Regions from separate parts of the Bradyrhizobium sp. HKCCYLS1011 genome, predicted to be linked through region 1. Evidence: riboswitches for the same ligand, from Rfam matches in the RefSeq annotation. Region 1 holds a riboswitch; the other holds the start of a gene.

What was found. A riboswitch is a leader RNA that binds a small molecule or an ion and turns the genes downstream of it on or off. The one in region 1 is predicted to bind S-adenosylmethionine.
Region 2: linked by a shared signal. The riboswitch ahead of metX (homoserine O-acetyltransferase MetX) and the one ahead of ACQR1W_RS05620 (O-succinylhomoserine sulfhydrylase) in region 1 are both predicted to bind S-adenosylmethionine.

The regions. Positions count from the first base shown of each region.
Region 1 covers NZ_JBNPTT010000002.1:214,443-221,919, reverse strand. The annotation lists gene ACQR1W_RS05630 (SGNH/GDSL hydrolase family protein) at 1-199, shown strand, start outside; gene ACQR1W_RS05625 (SGNH/GDSL hydrolase family protein) at 213-1,331, shown strand; gene ACQR1W_RS05620 (O-succinylhomoserine sulfhydrylase) at 1,463-2,677, opposite strand; SAM riboswitch at 2,754-2,833, opposite strand; gene ACQR1W_RS05615 (2'-deoxycytidine 5'-triphosphate deaminase) at 2,966-4,072, shown strand; gene ACQR1W_RS05610 (hypothetical protein) at 4,094-4,615, opposite strand; gene ACQR1W_RS05605 (SRPBCC family protein) at 4,612-5,013, opposite strand; gene ACQR1W_RS05600 (VOC family protein) at 5,029-5,388, opposite strand; gene ACQR1W_RS05595 (helix-turn-helix transcriptional regulator) at 5,443-6,282, opposite strand; gene ACQR1W_RS05590 (methylated-DNA--[protein]-cysteine S-methyltransferase) at 6,292-6,864, opposite strand; gene phoB (phosphate regulon transcriptional regulator PhoB) at 7,168-7,477, opposite strand, start outside.
Region 2 covers NZ_JBNPTT010000002.1:722,793-730,269, forward strand. The annotation lists gene ACQR1W_RS07885 (DUF2125 domain-containing protein) at 1-371, shown strand, start outside; gene ACQR1W_RS07890 (prephenate/arogenate dehydrogenase family protein) at 396-1,331, opposite strand; gene hisC (histidinol-phosphate transaminase) at 1,328-2,425, opposite strand; gene ACQR1W_RS07900 (chorismate mutase) at 2,469-3,302, opposite strand; SAM riboswitch at 3,499-3,578, shown strand; gene metX (homoserine O-acetyltransferase MetX) at 3,668-4,879, shown strand; gene metW (methionine biosynthesis protein MetW) at 4,882-5,547, shown strand; gene ACQR1W_RS07915 (hypothetical protein) at 5,897-6,079, opposite strand; gene ACQR1W_RS07920 (YciI family protein) at 6,069-6,485, shown strand; gene ACQR1W_RS07925 (hypothetical protein) at 6,518-6,886, shown strand; gene ACQR1W_RS07930 (TetR/AcrR family transcriptional regulator) at 7,204-7,477, shown strand, end outside.

The DNA of each region.
Region 1 (7,477 bases):
CGTTGCGCAGGAACGCGACGTGCCGCTGTTTGATCGGTTCGCCATCATGCGGCAATGGAACGAAAATGGCGATTTCGACCTGTTCAATCCCACGCACGGGATCGAGCTCGCCAAGCAGGTTCACGACTGTCTCGGCAAGGCGCTCTCGAAACTCATCATCGATGCGGCGCAGCTTGGGCCGGTCGCGCAGCAGAACTAGGATGTCTCGGTTTATGACGTTAACGAGTTGTCACCGCGTATTTCGAGGACTGGCGCTTCCGGCTCTCATGGCAATCGCACTCGCCGTGCCAGCATCATCGCTCTCAGCACAGACTGCGGCGCAAGCCGCGCCGGCCTCACCGCCCGCAGCTGACGCGCCGGCATCGCCGCTAACCGAGTTGCGATCGACGATCGGTCATGCTGCAGCGGGCGATCCGCAGAAGCCATCGGCACCACAGGTCGCTGCGGTGCATCAGGGCGCTCCGGCAGGCAGCACGGCAGGCACGCAAGGCGTAGCTCAGCAGCCTCCCTCCGCGCAGCCTGCTAATTCCACCGTGCCGAAGAGCTTCACCGAAAAGGCGCTCGACAAGGTGAAGCAGGTCGCCAAGTCCGCGGGCGACATCTTCAACCGGGTGCCGTGCCTGCCGCCGAAGGGCGGCGCGAAATCGTTCGGCGCGCTGCCACATGTCGCCAACAAGCTCGCCTCCGGCCTGCCGGTCGTGATCGTCGCCTTCGGATCGTCCTCGACGCAGGGTTACGGATCGAGCGGTCCGGAATACACCTATCCGAACCGCTTGGCGGCGCAGCTGCGCCGGCAATATCCGATGGCCGATATCACCGTCGTCAATTCAGGCATTGGCGGGGAGGATGCGCCTGAGATGATGAAGCGGCTGCAGACCGCTGTCATCGACCGGCATCCGGACCTCGTGATCTGGCAGGTCGGCACCAATGCCGTGCTGCGCAATCTCGACCCGACCGAGACCGCCAAGATGGTCGATGACGGTGTCGCGAAAATCCAGACCGCAGGCTCCGACGTCGTGCTGGTCGATCTGCAATATTCGCCACGCGTGATCGAGCGGCCCGAACGGGCGAACACGATGATCAAGCTGCTCAGCCACATCGCCGAGCTGCATCATGTCGGCATCTTCCCGCGCTTCGAGGTGATGCGCGACTGGCACGAGCGGCAGTCGATTCCGATCAACGACTTCGTCATCTCCGACGGGCTGCACATGAACGATTGGGGCTATGCCTGCTTTGCGCAGCTGCTCGGCGACGACATCATCCTCTCGGTGGGCCAGGTCAAACTCGGCGTCAACCTGCCGACCAACGTGCTGACCTATCGGCCGATGTGACGCCGAAAGCGGCATCCCGGGGCGGCACGCCAGCACGCGAACCCGGGATTTCGAGAGGCGAATAGGAAATAGCCCGGCAGCGAGTAGCGAATGAAAGACTCTATTCGCTACTGACTACGCGCGGCGAAAGCTCACGCTTTCGCCAGGGCCGCATCCAGATCCGCGATCAGGTCGTCGGCATGTTCGAGGCCGGCGGAGAAGCGGATGAAGCCCTCGCTGATGCCAAGTTCGGCGCGCACCTCCGGCGACAGCCGCTGATGGGTGGTGGTGGCAGGATGGGTCACCAGCGTCTTGGCGTCGCCGAGATTGTTGGAGATCCTGGCGAGCTTGAGCGCGTTGAGCGTCCGGAACGCTGCCGCCTTGCCGCCCTTGACCTCGAAGCCGACCAGGGTCGAGCCTGCGCGCATCTGCTTCTTCACGGTCGCAGCCTGCGGATGGTCCTCGCGGCCCGGATAGATCAGCCGCGAGATCTTCGGATGGCCGGCCAGCCAGTCGGCGATCTTGCCTGCCGTCTCGGTCTGCGCGCGCACGCGCACCGCAAGCGTCTCGAGGCCCTTCAGCAGCACCCAGGCGTTGAAGGGCGACATCGACGGGCCGGTCTGGCGCATGAAATTGTGGATGTGCTCGGCGATGAAGGCTTCCGACGACAGGATGACGCCGCCGAGACAGCGGCCCTGGCCGTCGATGTGCTTGGTCGCGGAGTAGACCACGACGTCAGCGCCGAGCGCGAGCGGGCTTTGCCAGAGCGGCGTGGCGAAGACGTTGTCGACGATCAGCCGCGCGCCATGGGCATGCGCGATCTCGGCGATGGCCCCGATGTCGAGCACGTCGAGCGTCGGGTTGGTCGGGCTTTCCAGGAAGAAGCTCTTGGTGTTCGGCCTGACCGCGCGCTGCCACTGGTCGAGATCGAGCCCGTCGACCAGGGTGGACTCGATGCCGTAGCGCGGCAGCAGGTCTTCCACCACGTAACGGCAGGAGCCGAACATCGCCTTGGGGGCGACCATGTGGTCGCCGGCCCGCAAGGGCGCCAGGATCGCGGTGGTTACCGCGGCCATGCCGGTCGCTGCGGAGCGGGCGGCCTCGGCGCCCTCGAGCTCGATCATGCGGCGCTCGAACATCGCCATTGTCGGGTTGGAATAGCGCGAATAGATGAAGCCGGGTTCCTCGCCCTTGAACCGCGCCTCGCATTCCTCGGCGGAGGCGTAGACGAAACCCTGGGTCAGGAAGAGCGCTTCGGCGGTCTCGCCGAATTCGGAGCGCAGGGTGCCGGAATGCACCAGCCGGGTCTCGGGGCGATACTGGGTCAGCGAGGGGGTGGTAGTGGACGCCGGAGCGGACTTGGACATATGACCTCCATCGTGACCATCTCGGCGATGGCCACAATAAAAAACCGGCCTGGGAGAACTCTCCTCATGGCCGGGATCACATCTGTCCCCGGCCTGTTTAGCGATTTATTTAACGTGGCTGCAAGCCGGCCGGCTCAAATCACCACGGGATAAATGATGCTCTTAATCGTCGGCGGCCTTTCCGTCAAGGCGGCCATCGGATAACGGGGAAGAGGCACAATATATGGACCTGAGGTCCGGTATCGGACCGCAAGGAACAGTGAAGTGATCAGGTCAAGGGATCAGGTCTTGTCGTTCTCGCTCGCCCCCGACGCCCATGGCATCCTGCCCGATCGCATGATCGCGCAGATGGCGGACGCCGGCCTGATCCTCCCCGCATACGACTTCGTCGAGAGCCAGATCCAGCCGGCCAGCCTCGACCTGCGGCTCGGTGACATCGCCTATCGGGTCCGCGCGAGCTTTCTGCCGGGGCCTGACGCCACGGTCGCCGAGCGGATCGACGAGCTGAAGCTGCACGAGATCGCGCTGGCTGACGGCGCCGTGCTGGAGACCAACTGCGTCTATATCGTGCCGCTGTTGGAAAGCCTGGCGCTGCCGAAGGACATCGTCGCCGCCGCGAATCCGAAGAGCTCGACCGGGCGGCTCGACGTGTTCACGCGCGTGATCGCCGACGGCACAAGGCGGTTCGACATGATCGGCGCCGGCTATCACGGCCCGCTTTATGCCGAGATCAGTCCGAAGACATTTCCGGTTCTGTTGCGCGAGGGCTCGCGGCTGTCCCAGGTCCGCTTCCGCCATGGCGAGGCGGCGCTCTCCTCCATTGAGCTCGACGCGCTGCACCGGGCCGAGCGGCTGGTTGATCGCGACGACGCCGATCTGGTCGGCGGCGTGGCCGTGTCGGTGGACCTGTCCGGCGAGAGCGCGGGTGGCTTTGTCGGCTACCGCGCCAAGCGCCACACCGGCGTCGTCGATATCGATCGCCGCGCCGGCTATCCGATCGAAGAGTTCTGGGAGCCGATCAAGGCGCGGCCGGACCGCAGCCTCATTCTCGATCCCGGCGAGTTCTACATCCTCGCGTCCAAAGAAGCCGTCCAGGTGCCGCCGGACTACGCGGCGGAAATGGTGCCGTTCGATCCTCTGGTCGGCGAATTCCGCGTCCACTATGCCGGCTTCTTCGATCCCGGCTTCGGCTATGCCGGCGCCGGCGGGCTCGGCGCCCGCGCCGTGCTGGAGGTGCGCTCGCGCGAGGTGCCGTTCATCCTCGAGCATGGCCAGATCGTCGGCCGCCTGGTCTATGAGAAGATGCTGGCGCGGCCCGATGCGCTGTACGGTCAGCGCATCGGCTCCAACTATCAGGCGCAGGGCTTGAAGCTGTCGAAGCACTTCCGGCTGTGAGCTGCGCCTGCGGCGGCGCACTCACATCCGACGACGACGCGCCATGAACTCCGTCACCAGCCGCCAATGTGCGCCCTGGTCGGCCGAGCTCTCGCCGCGCCAGAGAAACGACGCCTCCGTGATCTCGCGAAAGCTCCAGCGGATCAGCCGCCCGTTCTCGTCCGTGCCAAGCTGCACGATGTCGGGCCCTTCGGCGCGGCCGATCATCTGCAGGAAGATCTGGCTGACGGGATCGGACCATTGGATGCGCCAGGCATCAAGACTGGTGTCGTAGATGCGCAGCGTCGTGCCGTAAGGGCCCGGCAGCGCCGGATCTCGCTGCCCGCGGGACGGCACGATCCAGACGTCCTGGATCGCGCGCCCCTCGAGCACCCATCCGAAATGCCACTCGCCATTGCGCCGCCGCGCGGGCGCGTTTTCCGGGAAATGCGTGACGTCGAGCTCCCAGGAGCCGATGAAGCGGCCGTAGAGGTCCATCTTGCCGGCACGATCGGCCGAAGGGCCGGTCGCGCCCAGCGCGTCGAGAAACGCGGATGAGGTCATGAGCGTCGGCCTCCCAAAGCCTTCTGCATGGCCGCCGCGCCGAGCTCCATCTGCCCATCGATATAGGGCGCGATCTCGTGCGGCAGCACGTCGGTGATCCAGACCATGCGACACCGCGTCTCGCCGTCAGGAAAGATCTGGACCGACGCGCTGTGCTGCGCGATGCGCTCATGTCCAACGGAATAAACCAGACGCCGTCGCGTCTCGTCGCAATCGACCAGCCTCTCGCGCGCCACGCTCCCGTTGGCGAAGGTCAGGATGCGCACGTCGCCATCAAGCTTCGCGTCAAGCACGAAACCTGGCGCCAGCCGCGTATGCACGGCGGCGAAATCGCGCACTGCGTCCCAGGCGATGGCGGCCGGCGCATCGATCGGAATGTCCTTGTGAATGGATGCCATGATACGCACTCCGATTCAGGCACAGACCGCTTCGACATTGTTGCCGTCGGGATCGATCAGAAACGCAGCGTAGTAGGTCGGGCTGTAGTCGAGGCGTGGCCCGGGCCCGCCGTTGTCGCTGCCGCCAGCCTTGAGGCCTTCAGTGTAGAATTTGCTCACGGCAGTATGATCCGGCGCGCGGAACGCAATATGCGCACCGGCCTGCCGCTCGCCCTTCTTCAGGTACAGCCACAGCGCCGGCGCACCTTTCGGGCCCAAGCCGGCAGAGGTCTCGTCCTTCGAACACAGGACATGGCCAAGCGGCGCCAGCGCGGCCGAATAAAACCGCACACTGGCATCGAGGCTGCTCACTCTCAGGCCGATATGATCGTACATTGGTGATCTCCATTCCTCGCGCGCGACAATCGCGCGGCGCTGGCGATCACCTAATCAATGCCGGCTCAAGCCTTCTTGGAGAATCTTGCGCATGCCGCGCGAGGCCTTGCGGAACCGCAAGGGCGAAACACCCGCTGCGCGCGTGAAAGTGCGGGTAAAGTTGGAGAGATCGGCGAAGCCGACGTCGTAAGCGATGTCGGTGACGGGCGCATCGTCTTCGCTGAGCCGCCGCGCAGCATGGCGCAGCCGAGAACGAACCAGATATTGGTGCGGCGTGACACCAAGCGTGGCCGCAAACAGTCTGAGAAAATGAAATGGGCTGAGGCCGGCCTGATGCGCAGCATCCTCGAGGTCGATCGCGCGATGCGAATTGGCGTCGATCCATAGCGCGGTCTCGACCGCGCGGCGGCGAACACGCCCGGCGGCGACAGCCGGATTAGGCGACTTGCCGGCGATGGCCGCCACGAACCGGCTGGCGAACAGATGGCCGACCTCGTCGAGGCCGAGATCGCTGCTACCGGCAGCCGCGGCCTGAGCCAGCTCGCCAATCACCATCAGTTCCGGCAGCGGCGGTACGGCGCCGGCCTGCCAAACGTCCCTGCTGCCGCCGATCTCCTCGACCAGCTCCGGCGCAAGAAAGAACGACAGGCACTCATCGCCACAGACATGATCATGCGTGCACGTGAACTCGTCGCCGGGATGCCCGATCAGGATAGAGCCGGTGACGAGCTCGAAAAAGCGACCGCGGTGATGGCAGCCGAAACTGCCCTTGCGCACATAGGAGACCGAATGGCTGCCAAACTGCTCGGCATAGGGCAGCTCACCCGACACTGCAGTGCAGCGGAACTCGGAGACGGTTACGGAGCGGCTGGTCAGCAGGATGGTTGTGGCCATCCGCTCGATCTAGTGCGTGGCGCGCGGCCGATCAACCGCCAGCAGCGCGTCGAACAAAGTCATCCCTGTCTGCGCCCCGGCACCTTCGAGCGACAGCAGCCGGCGCTGCGAGATCGCGCCTCGGTTCGGCGAGGCTTTTTCGATCCCGTTTGCGGCCAGTACACGATGGCAAGGTACGATCAGCGGAAGCGGATTTTTCGCCAGCGCCTGGGCCACCGAGTAGAACGCTCCCGTGGCATGCAGGCTGGCTGCAATCTCGCCCGGCTCGCGGGTTTCGCTACGCGGAATGCGGCGGATATAGTCATACACGCGCTGATTGAACGGGGTGATCCCGGTCATGTCGAGGCTGACGTCGGCAAAATCCGCAGGCTGCCCACGCAGTATCATCACGATGGCGTCGATAGCGGACTCGGCATTTGGGGGCGGGGCCAATTCGCGGGTTTCGGGAAATTGCCGGAACAATCGCCGGCGCGTCTCGATCTCCCGCGTCTCCGGTAATTGAACGCCGATGATGCCAACGTCGCTCCAGACAATGCCGCAACGACCGACCAACGTATCGAAGATCGTATACCCACGCCCCATGACGCCACCCCCAACCCGCGGGGATCATATCATCGTCACAATCGGGCGCACCAGGTTTGTGACAAGTTGTAAACACGATGCGCGCAAGAAGCGTTCGACCGACCAGTCGGCAACTCCCGGATCGGTCCGGGGTCTTTTCGAGGGGCGCGATCGCGCAGCCTATCAGTCGTCCGGCACGTAAGCCCGCCGATCGTTCGCGGACTCGCTTGAACAGATGCAACCCGCGGTCGCAAGAAAAAGGCGGAGCCAAAACGGCTCCGCCTGATCTTTCTGATCCTGATGGCTGCGGTGGCGGACTGAGCGCTACGACTCCGCTTTGGCAAATCGATCGTCGAGCGCGTAGCCGGCACCGCGCACGGTGCGGATCGGATCCTGCTCGCGACCCGGATTGAGCAGCTTGCGCAAGCGGCCGATATGAACGTCCACCGTGCGCTCGTCGATATAGATGTCGCGTCCCCAGACGCTATCGAGCAGCTGCTCGCGGCTGAACACACGACCCGGATGCTCGAGGAAGAATTCGAGCAGCCGATATTCGGTCGGGCCCAGATCGATCGGCCGCCCTGAACGCGCGACGCGGCGCTTCTCGCGGTCGAGCTCGATGTCGCCATAGGCG
Region 2 (7,477 bases), 510 kb from region 1:
GCCTCACACCCAATGGCAATATTGATGGTGAGCTGCAGATGACCGTTGCGGGGATGGAGAAGGTGATCCCGGCGCTGGGTATCGACAAGATGCTCGACAGCGGCGTGCCGCAGTCGACGCTCGATCGCGTCGCTCCCGGCGTGAAGTCGCAGGATCTCAACAATCTGTTCGGCGCGCTGGACCGCGCGATTCCAGGGCTCGGCAAAGTCATCAAGCAAAACGCCAATGCCGGCGTCACTGCCGGCATCAATGCGCTGGGCAAGGAAGCCGTGCTCGAAGGGCGCAAGGCGCGTACATTCCCGTTGCGCATCTCCGACGGCGCGGTCGTGCTTGGCCCGTTCAAGGTCGCGCAGATCCCGCCACTGTTTTAGCAGGAGCTGCACGGGTCTCAGCCCTTACGGCTGCTTGATCTGCGGATGCGGTCGGCCGAAATCGGGCGCGGCGGAATCTTGACCGATCTCGACGATGCCGCGGCGGATCGCGCGGGTTCGGGCGAAATGATCGAACAGCGCCTGGCCGTCGCCGCGACGGATCGCGCGGGTCAGCTTGGCGAGATCCTCATTGAAGGTGCCGAGCATCTCCAACACGGCATCCTTGTTGTTCAAGAACACGTCGCGCCACATCGTCGGATCAGAGGCCGCGATGCGGGTGAAGTCGCGGAAGCCGCCGGCGGAAAACTTGATCACCTCGGATTCCGTGACCTGCGCGAGTTCGTCGGCCGTGCCGACGATCGTGTAGGCGATCAGATGCGGAAGATGGCTGGTGATCGCGAGCACGAGATCATGATGATCGGGCGTCATGATCTCGACCTTGGCGCCGAGCGCAGCCCAGAATGCGCGAAGCCGGTCGACTGCACCCGCGTCGACCCCTTCCGGCGGGGTCAGGATGCACCAGCGGTTGATGAAGAGCTCCGCAAAGCCCGAATCAGGCCCGGAATTCTCGGTGCCTGCCACGGGATGCGCCGGAACGAAATGAATCTCTTTCGGCAGATGCGGCGCCATGTCGCGGACGATGGCGCCCTTGACCGAGCCGACATCGGAGACGATCGCGCCCGGCTTGAGGTGGCCGGCGATCTCCTGCGCGACAGGCCCGCAGGCGCCGACGGGAATGCAGAGGATGACGAGGTCGGCACCATCTGCGGCTTCCGCATTGCTCGCGACCACCCGATCGACAATGCCGAGTTCGGCGATGCGCGCGCGCGTCGTCTCCGAGCGTGCCGTCGTGATGATCTCGCCGGCCAGACCGTGCGCACGTGCGGCGCGGGCGATCGAGCCGCCGATCAGGCCAAAGCCGATCAGGGCGAGGCGCTCGAATTTCGGCGATGCGTTCACTTCGGCCCCATGAATTCGCGCAAGGCGTCCACCACGAGGCGATTGGCTTCCTCGGTGCCGATCGTCATGCGCAGCGCATGCGTAAGTTTGTAGTTGCCGAGCGCGCGCAGCACCAGGCCTCGCCGGGTCAGGAACTCGTCGGCCTCGGCGGCGGTCTTGCCCTTTTCGGTCGGGAAGTGGATCAGGATGAAGTTCGCTACGCTCGGCGTGACCTTCAGGCCGAGCTTGCCGATCTCCTCAGTCAGCCAATTGCGCCATGTCTCGGTATGCGTCTTCGACATCCGCACATGCGCGGTGTCCTCGATTGCAGCCACGGCTGCGAGCATCGCCGGCGTGGAGACGTTGAACGGGCCGCGAATCCGGTTCACCGCATCGATGATGTGAGCCGGGCCGAACATCCAGCCGACGCGCAGCGCTGCAAGGCCATGGATCTTGGAGAACGTGTGCGTGACCACGGTATTCTCTGTGGTGGCGACGAGCTCGATGCCGAGCTCATAATCGTTCCGCGACACGTAGTCGGAATAGGCCGCGTCCAGCACCAGCACGACATGCGACGGCAGGCCGGCGCGCAGGCGCTTCACCTCGTCGAACGGAATAAAGGTGCCGGTCGGATTGTTCGGATTGGCCAGCCACACCAGCTTGGTGCGCGGTGTAACCGCATTCAAGATCGCGTCGACATCGCAGGTGAACTCGCGCTCGGCTGCGACCACGTTCTTAGCGCCGCAGGCCATGGTCGCGATCGGATAAACCAGAAAGCCGTGGGTGGTCGAAATCGCCTCGTCGCCGTGGCTGAGATAAGTGTGCGCGAGCAGGTTGAGGATCTCATCGGAGCCGGCGCCGCAAACGATGCGGTCGGGATCGAGGCCGAAGGCGCGGCCGATCGCTTCGCGCAGCACCCGGGAGGTGCCTTCGGGATAGTCCTCCAGATGACCAGCCGCACTCTTATACGCCTCGATCGCCTTCGGCGACGGCCCAAACGGGGTCTCATTGGCCGAAAGCTTGAACACCTTGCGGCCCGGCTCCGGCTTCGGGCTCTTGCCGGGCGTGTAGGGCGCAATATCGAGGATGCCGGGATTCGGCACGGGGCGGGACATCTCAAGACTCCGGAAGGTAACAGGGCGGCCAGAGGCTCAGGCCCTAGCTCGGGACCGTATAGCGCTTTGCATGGCCGCCGACGAGGGCCGTCGAGCGCACCGAGGCGCCAGCCGCGATCAGGGCTGCCCTGATCTTTTCGAGGCTCGAGGGGGCCTCGATCGAGACCAGAAGGGCGGCGCTGTCGAAGGCGGTATCCGGCACCGTTACGATGTCGGCCAGAGGCGATAGCGCCCGCGCGACCTGGGCATTCCATCCGGAGACGCGGATGCTCCAGGTCTCGACCTCCAGCAGCAGCGCATCGTCGGCTACGCGCGAGATCGCAAAGACTGGCAGCGCCGCCGGATGATCGGCGCGCTCCAGGAATGGCAGCCGGGCGATGATCTTCGGCGCGCCGACCGGCTCGAGCGCGATCCACCACGGCGTATGCCCCGATGTCACCGAGACCAGCGCCAGATCGCCCTTGGATTTCGCCACCGCTTCGACCGCGGCCTGGGCGCTGAAATGCGCCACATAAGGCACGAGGAATCCGAAATGGAACCGCGCAGAATCGCGCATCGCGGCTTCGCCGACCGAGACGTCGGCATGCACGGAAAACGGCGCCTGCACATACGTGAAGGTGGACACGATCACGCGCCAGATGCTCTCGACCGTATCGAGCGGCAGAATGCCGCGATGGCGCTGAACCAGGCGCTTCATCATGTCGGCTTCGCGCGCCGGGCGGAAGGCCGAGCCGACCTCCTGCGTCTTCTTCACCTGGATCAGCCGATCGATGATGTCGCCGCGCTTCATCAACAGCTGATGCATCTGCTCGTCGATCGCATCGATCTCCTTGCGCAGATCGGCAAGAGAGGGCGGGGCGGGAGGCGTCTCGGGCATCGCGCGATAATCTCTAGGCTGCATGCAACGCCTGCTGCGCGGCAGGCCTTTGTCGTTCTGTCCCATCGATGAGGTCCGCGCAACACCAAGTTTACCCCGCGCTGCTTGGCTTTCAGAATTGCTACAGCTGCAACGTCAGCGGGATGCCGTTAACTATCGCTCGCCTTGACGTCGGTCGTGCGCGGGACTAGGTTAATGCCTATTCCGTGGTCATTTGAGCCGGCCGGCTTGCAGCCACGTTAAAAAACTCGCTAAACAGGCCGGGGACAGTTTCGATCCCGGCCGAACCCAAGTTCAGGCCGGGTTTTTTATGGCCTGATATGTCACGTGGTTCGGGAGCCTCGGCAAGCGCCGGGGACAGAGACATGACAGGCCTGACGCCCAAATCGAAAACGCCGCGGCGCGCGATCCCGCCGCAGGAGCGTTCGCATGAGGTCGATCATCCGAGCTCGCCGGTCGCTGAGTTCGGCATTGATAAGCCGTTGCGGCTCGACTGCGGCGTTGACCTCGCGCCGTTCCAGATCGCCTACCAGACCTATGGCGAGCTCAATGCCAACAAGTCCAATGCGATCCTGGTCTGCCACGCACTGACCGGCGATCAGCATGTCGCCAACCGTCATCCGATGACCGGCAAGCCTGGCTGGTGGGAGACCATGGTCGGCCCGGGCCGTCCACTCGACACCAACCGCTACTTCATCATCTGCTCCAACGTCATCGGCGGCTGCATGGGCTCGACCGGCCCCGCCTCGCTTAACCCTGCGACCGGAAAGGTCTGGGGCCTGGACTTTCCGATCATCACCATCCCCGACATGGTGCGCGCGCAGGCGATGCTGGTCGACTATCTCGGCATCGATACGCTGTTTGCTGTTGTTGGCGGCTCGATGGGTGGCATGCAGGTGCTGCAGTGGACGGCGGCCTATCCGGAGCGGGTGTTCTCGGCGCTGCCGATCGCCTGCGCGACGCGCCACTCGGCGCAGAACATCGCGTTCCACGAGCTCGGTCGCCAGGCCGTGATGGCCGATCCGGACTGGGATCACGGCCGCTACGCCGACAAGGCAGTGCATCCGCATCGCGGGCTCGCGGTGGCGCGCATGGCCGCGCACATCACCTATCTCTCGGACGCCGCGTTGCATCGCAAGTTCGGCCGCCGCATGCAGGATCGCGAGCTGCCGACCTTCTCCTTCGACGCCGATTTCCAGGTTGAGAGCTATCTGCGCTATCAGGGTTCGTCCTTTGTCGAGCGCTTCGACGCCAACGCCTATCTCTATCTGACCCGCGCGATGGATTATTTCGACATCGCCGCTGATCATGATGGTGTGCTGACGGCAGCCTTCCGCGGCATCGAGACGCGCTTCTGTGTCGTCTCCTTCACCAGCGACTGGCTGTTTCCGACCGCGGAATCGCGCGCGCTAGTGCATGCGCTCAACGCGTCCAGCGCACGGGTGTCGTTTGCCGAGATCGAGACCGACAAGGGGCATGATGCCTTCCTGCTCGATGTACCCGAATTCTTCGACATCGCCCGTGCCTTCCTCGAATCCGCGGGCAAGGCGCGCGGGCTGAACGAGCCGGGAGAGTGATGATGTCGCTGCAACAGGTCCTGCCGTTGAACGGCGCGGCGGCGCGCGAGGTGCTCGCCTATCGTCCTGATCATCTCCTGATCGCCGAGATGGTCGATCGCGGCTCGAAGGTGCTCGACGTCGGCTGCGGCGACGGCGATCTTTTGCAGCTCCTGGAGAGCCGCGGCATCGATGGACGCGGCATCGAGCTGTCGCGCGAGGGCGTCAACCATTGCGTCGCGAAGGGCCTTGCGGTGGTGCAGGGCGATGCCGACACAGACCTTTCCAACTATCCCGACGACGCGTTCGACTACGTGATCCTGTCGCAGACCCTACAGGCGACACGCCGGCCGAAGGCGGTGCTCGAAAATCTCCTGCGCATCGGCCGGCGCGCGATCGTGACGTTTCCGAATTTCGGCTTCTGGCGCATGCGCCTGCAGCTCTTGATCGGCGGCCACATGCCGCGGACGGAGAACCTGCCGGCGACCTGGTACGACACGCCCAACATCCATTTCTGCACCATCAAGGACTTCGTCCAGCTCTGCGACGAGATCAACGTCAAGATGGAGCGCGCGGTGGCGCTCGACTCCTACGCCCGCCCGCTGCGCTTCAATATGCCCTGGTGGTTCTGGAACATGTTCGGCGAGCAGGGGATCTTCTTGCTCAGTCGGGCCGGGAAGGCGCGGTAGTCCCACGTCATTCCGGGGCGCGAGTTGTTTCGGCAATCTCCGATGTCGTCCCGGCGAACGCCGGGACCCGTAACCACCGGCCTTGCTAGACGATGACTGATAGTTTGCTTCTATCCGATAGAATCCGCGGTATGGGTCCCGCCCTTCGCCGGGACGACAGAGGAAGGCTTGGCGACGTCACGGCCTGAGTCTCCGGGTTTACGTCTCGAACAGCATACGGCGTCCCAGGGCACCCCCGCGGAGCATTTGCGCCGAGCTTTGCGAAAATCTTCGCCTCCCACTCAGAGAGGCGCAGGGAAGACCGGGTTCCGGCTGGTACCCACGGCTCCCATCTGGCACGATGAGCAATTTACACCTGCCGGACGTGGTTGCGCAGCTGCCGGGCGATGCGTTGTCCTGCCAAACACAATGACTTGCGAAATATTTTCTGCGGGCACTGTCGGTGCGGCAACCGCCGGTTCGTCTTGTTGAGGACGGCCGGATTGTCCGGTCGAGGCGCGAAGTCAAAAAGGAAGGTGACGATGCGATTCATGATGCTGATGATTCCGCTCGGCTATGAGGCGGCGCCGCCTGACGTTCAGCTCGATCCCGAGCGTGTCGCGGCGATGATGCGCTACAACGAGGCGCTGAAGGACGCAGGCGTGCTGATCACGCTGGACGGCCTGCATCCGCCGTCGATGGGCGCCCGGGTCTCGTTTGCCGGCGGCAAGCCGGTCGTGACCGACGGTCCGTTCACCGAATCCAAGGAGGTGCTCGGCGGCTACTGGATGATCGACGTCGCCTCGCGTGAGGAGGCGATCGCCTGGGCCAAAAAATGCCCGGCATCCGACAACGAGATCATCGAGATCCGCCAGGTGCAGGAGATGGCGGATTTCTCCGAGGATGTTCAGAAGGCCGCCGCCGGTTTCGACGCGCTACCGCGCGCCGGCCGACGCTGATCCACCCCATTGTGCAGAACGAGGAAAAATCGATGACCGATAACAGCAACACCTATCTCGCCGTGTTTCTTGGCAGCCGGACCAGCCCGCAATGGAAGGCGTGGGAGGCACTGTCCGAAGCCGATCGGAAAGCGCGGGAGCAGCAGGGCATGGCCGCCTGGCATGCCTGGGTCAATAAGCACAAGGATGCGATCGCCAGCATGGGCGGTCCGCTCGGCAAGACCAAGCGGGTCGACAACGGCGGCATCACCGACATCAGCAACGAGATGGGCGCGTTCACGGTGGTCCGCGCTGCCTCGCACGAGGATGCCGCCAGGATGTTCGAGAACCATCCGCATTTTGCGATTTTCCCGGGCGAGCGGGTCGAGATCATGCCGGTGCTGCCGATCCCGGGCGGTTAGTGGTGGCTGCTGACTGAAAGGACCATCGCTGCTGCGGAGGAGTATGCAGGTTTGGGCTGGTGGGAGCCCTTATCGTGCAGCGAGCCGGGGTGGGGTGACACCACCATCCGCGTCCCCGGTGCCCATGTTCATGGGCCAGGTCAGGCGCCCTGAGAATAGTCGAACCAATGACGACCGATTGCGGAGGTCACCCCACCCCGCTCGCCCGCTTCGCGTGCGATCGACCCTCCCCCTGCAGGGGAGGGTGACTTCCCGCACTGTAGGCTCTCCGAAAAGCTCTGGCTTCTGCGTGGCCGGCTCATGTAAAAGCCCTTCACATGAGCTGGCGCAAGGAACAGCGCCGCGCCGAGCGCGGCTATCATCACGGCAACCTCAAAGAGGCGCTGCTGCAGGCCGCGCTCGACCTGATCGCGCAGAAGGGGGCCGCCGGCTTCACCTTCGCGGACGCTGCCCGCATGGCGGGTGTTAGCCCGGCCGCGCCGTACCGGCATTTCCGCGACCGCGAGGAGCTCCTGACCAGCATCGCCCAGCGCGGTTTCGAGCAGTTCGAGAGCCAGCTCTCCGCCGCCTGGGACGACGGCCGGCCGGACA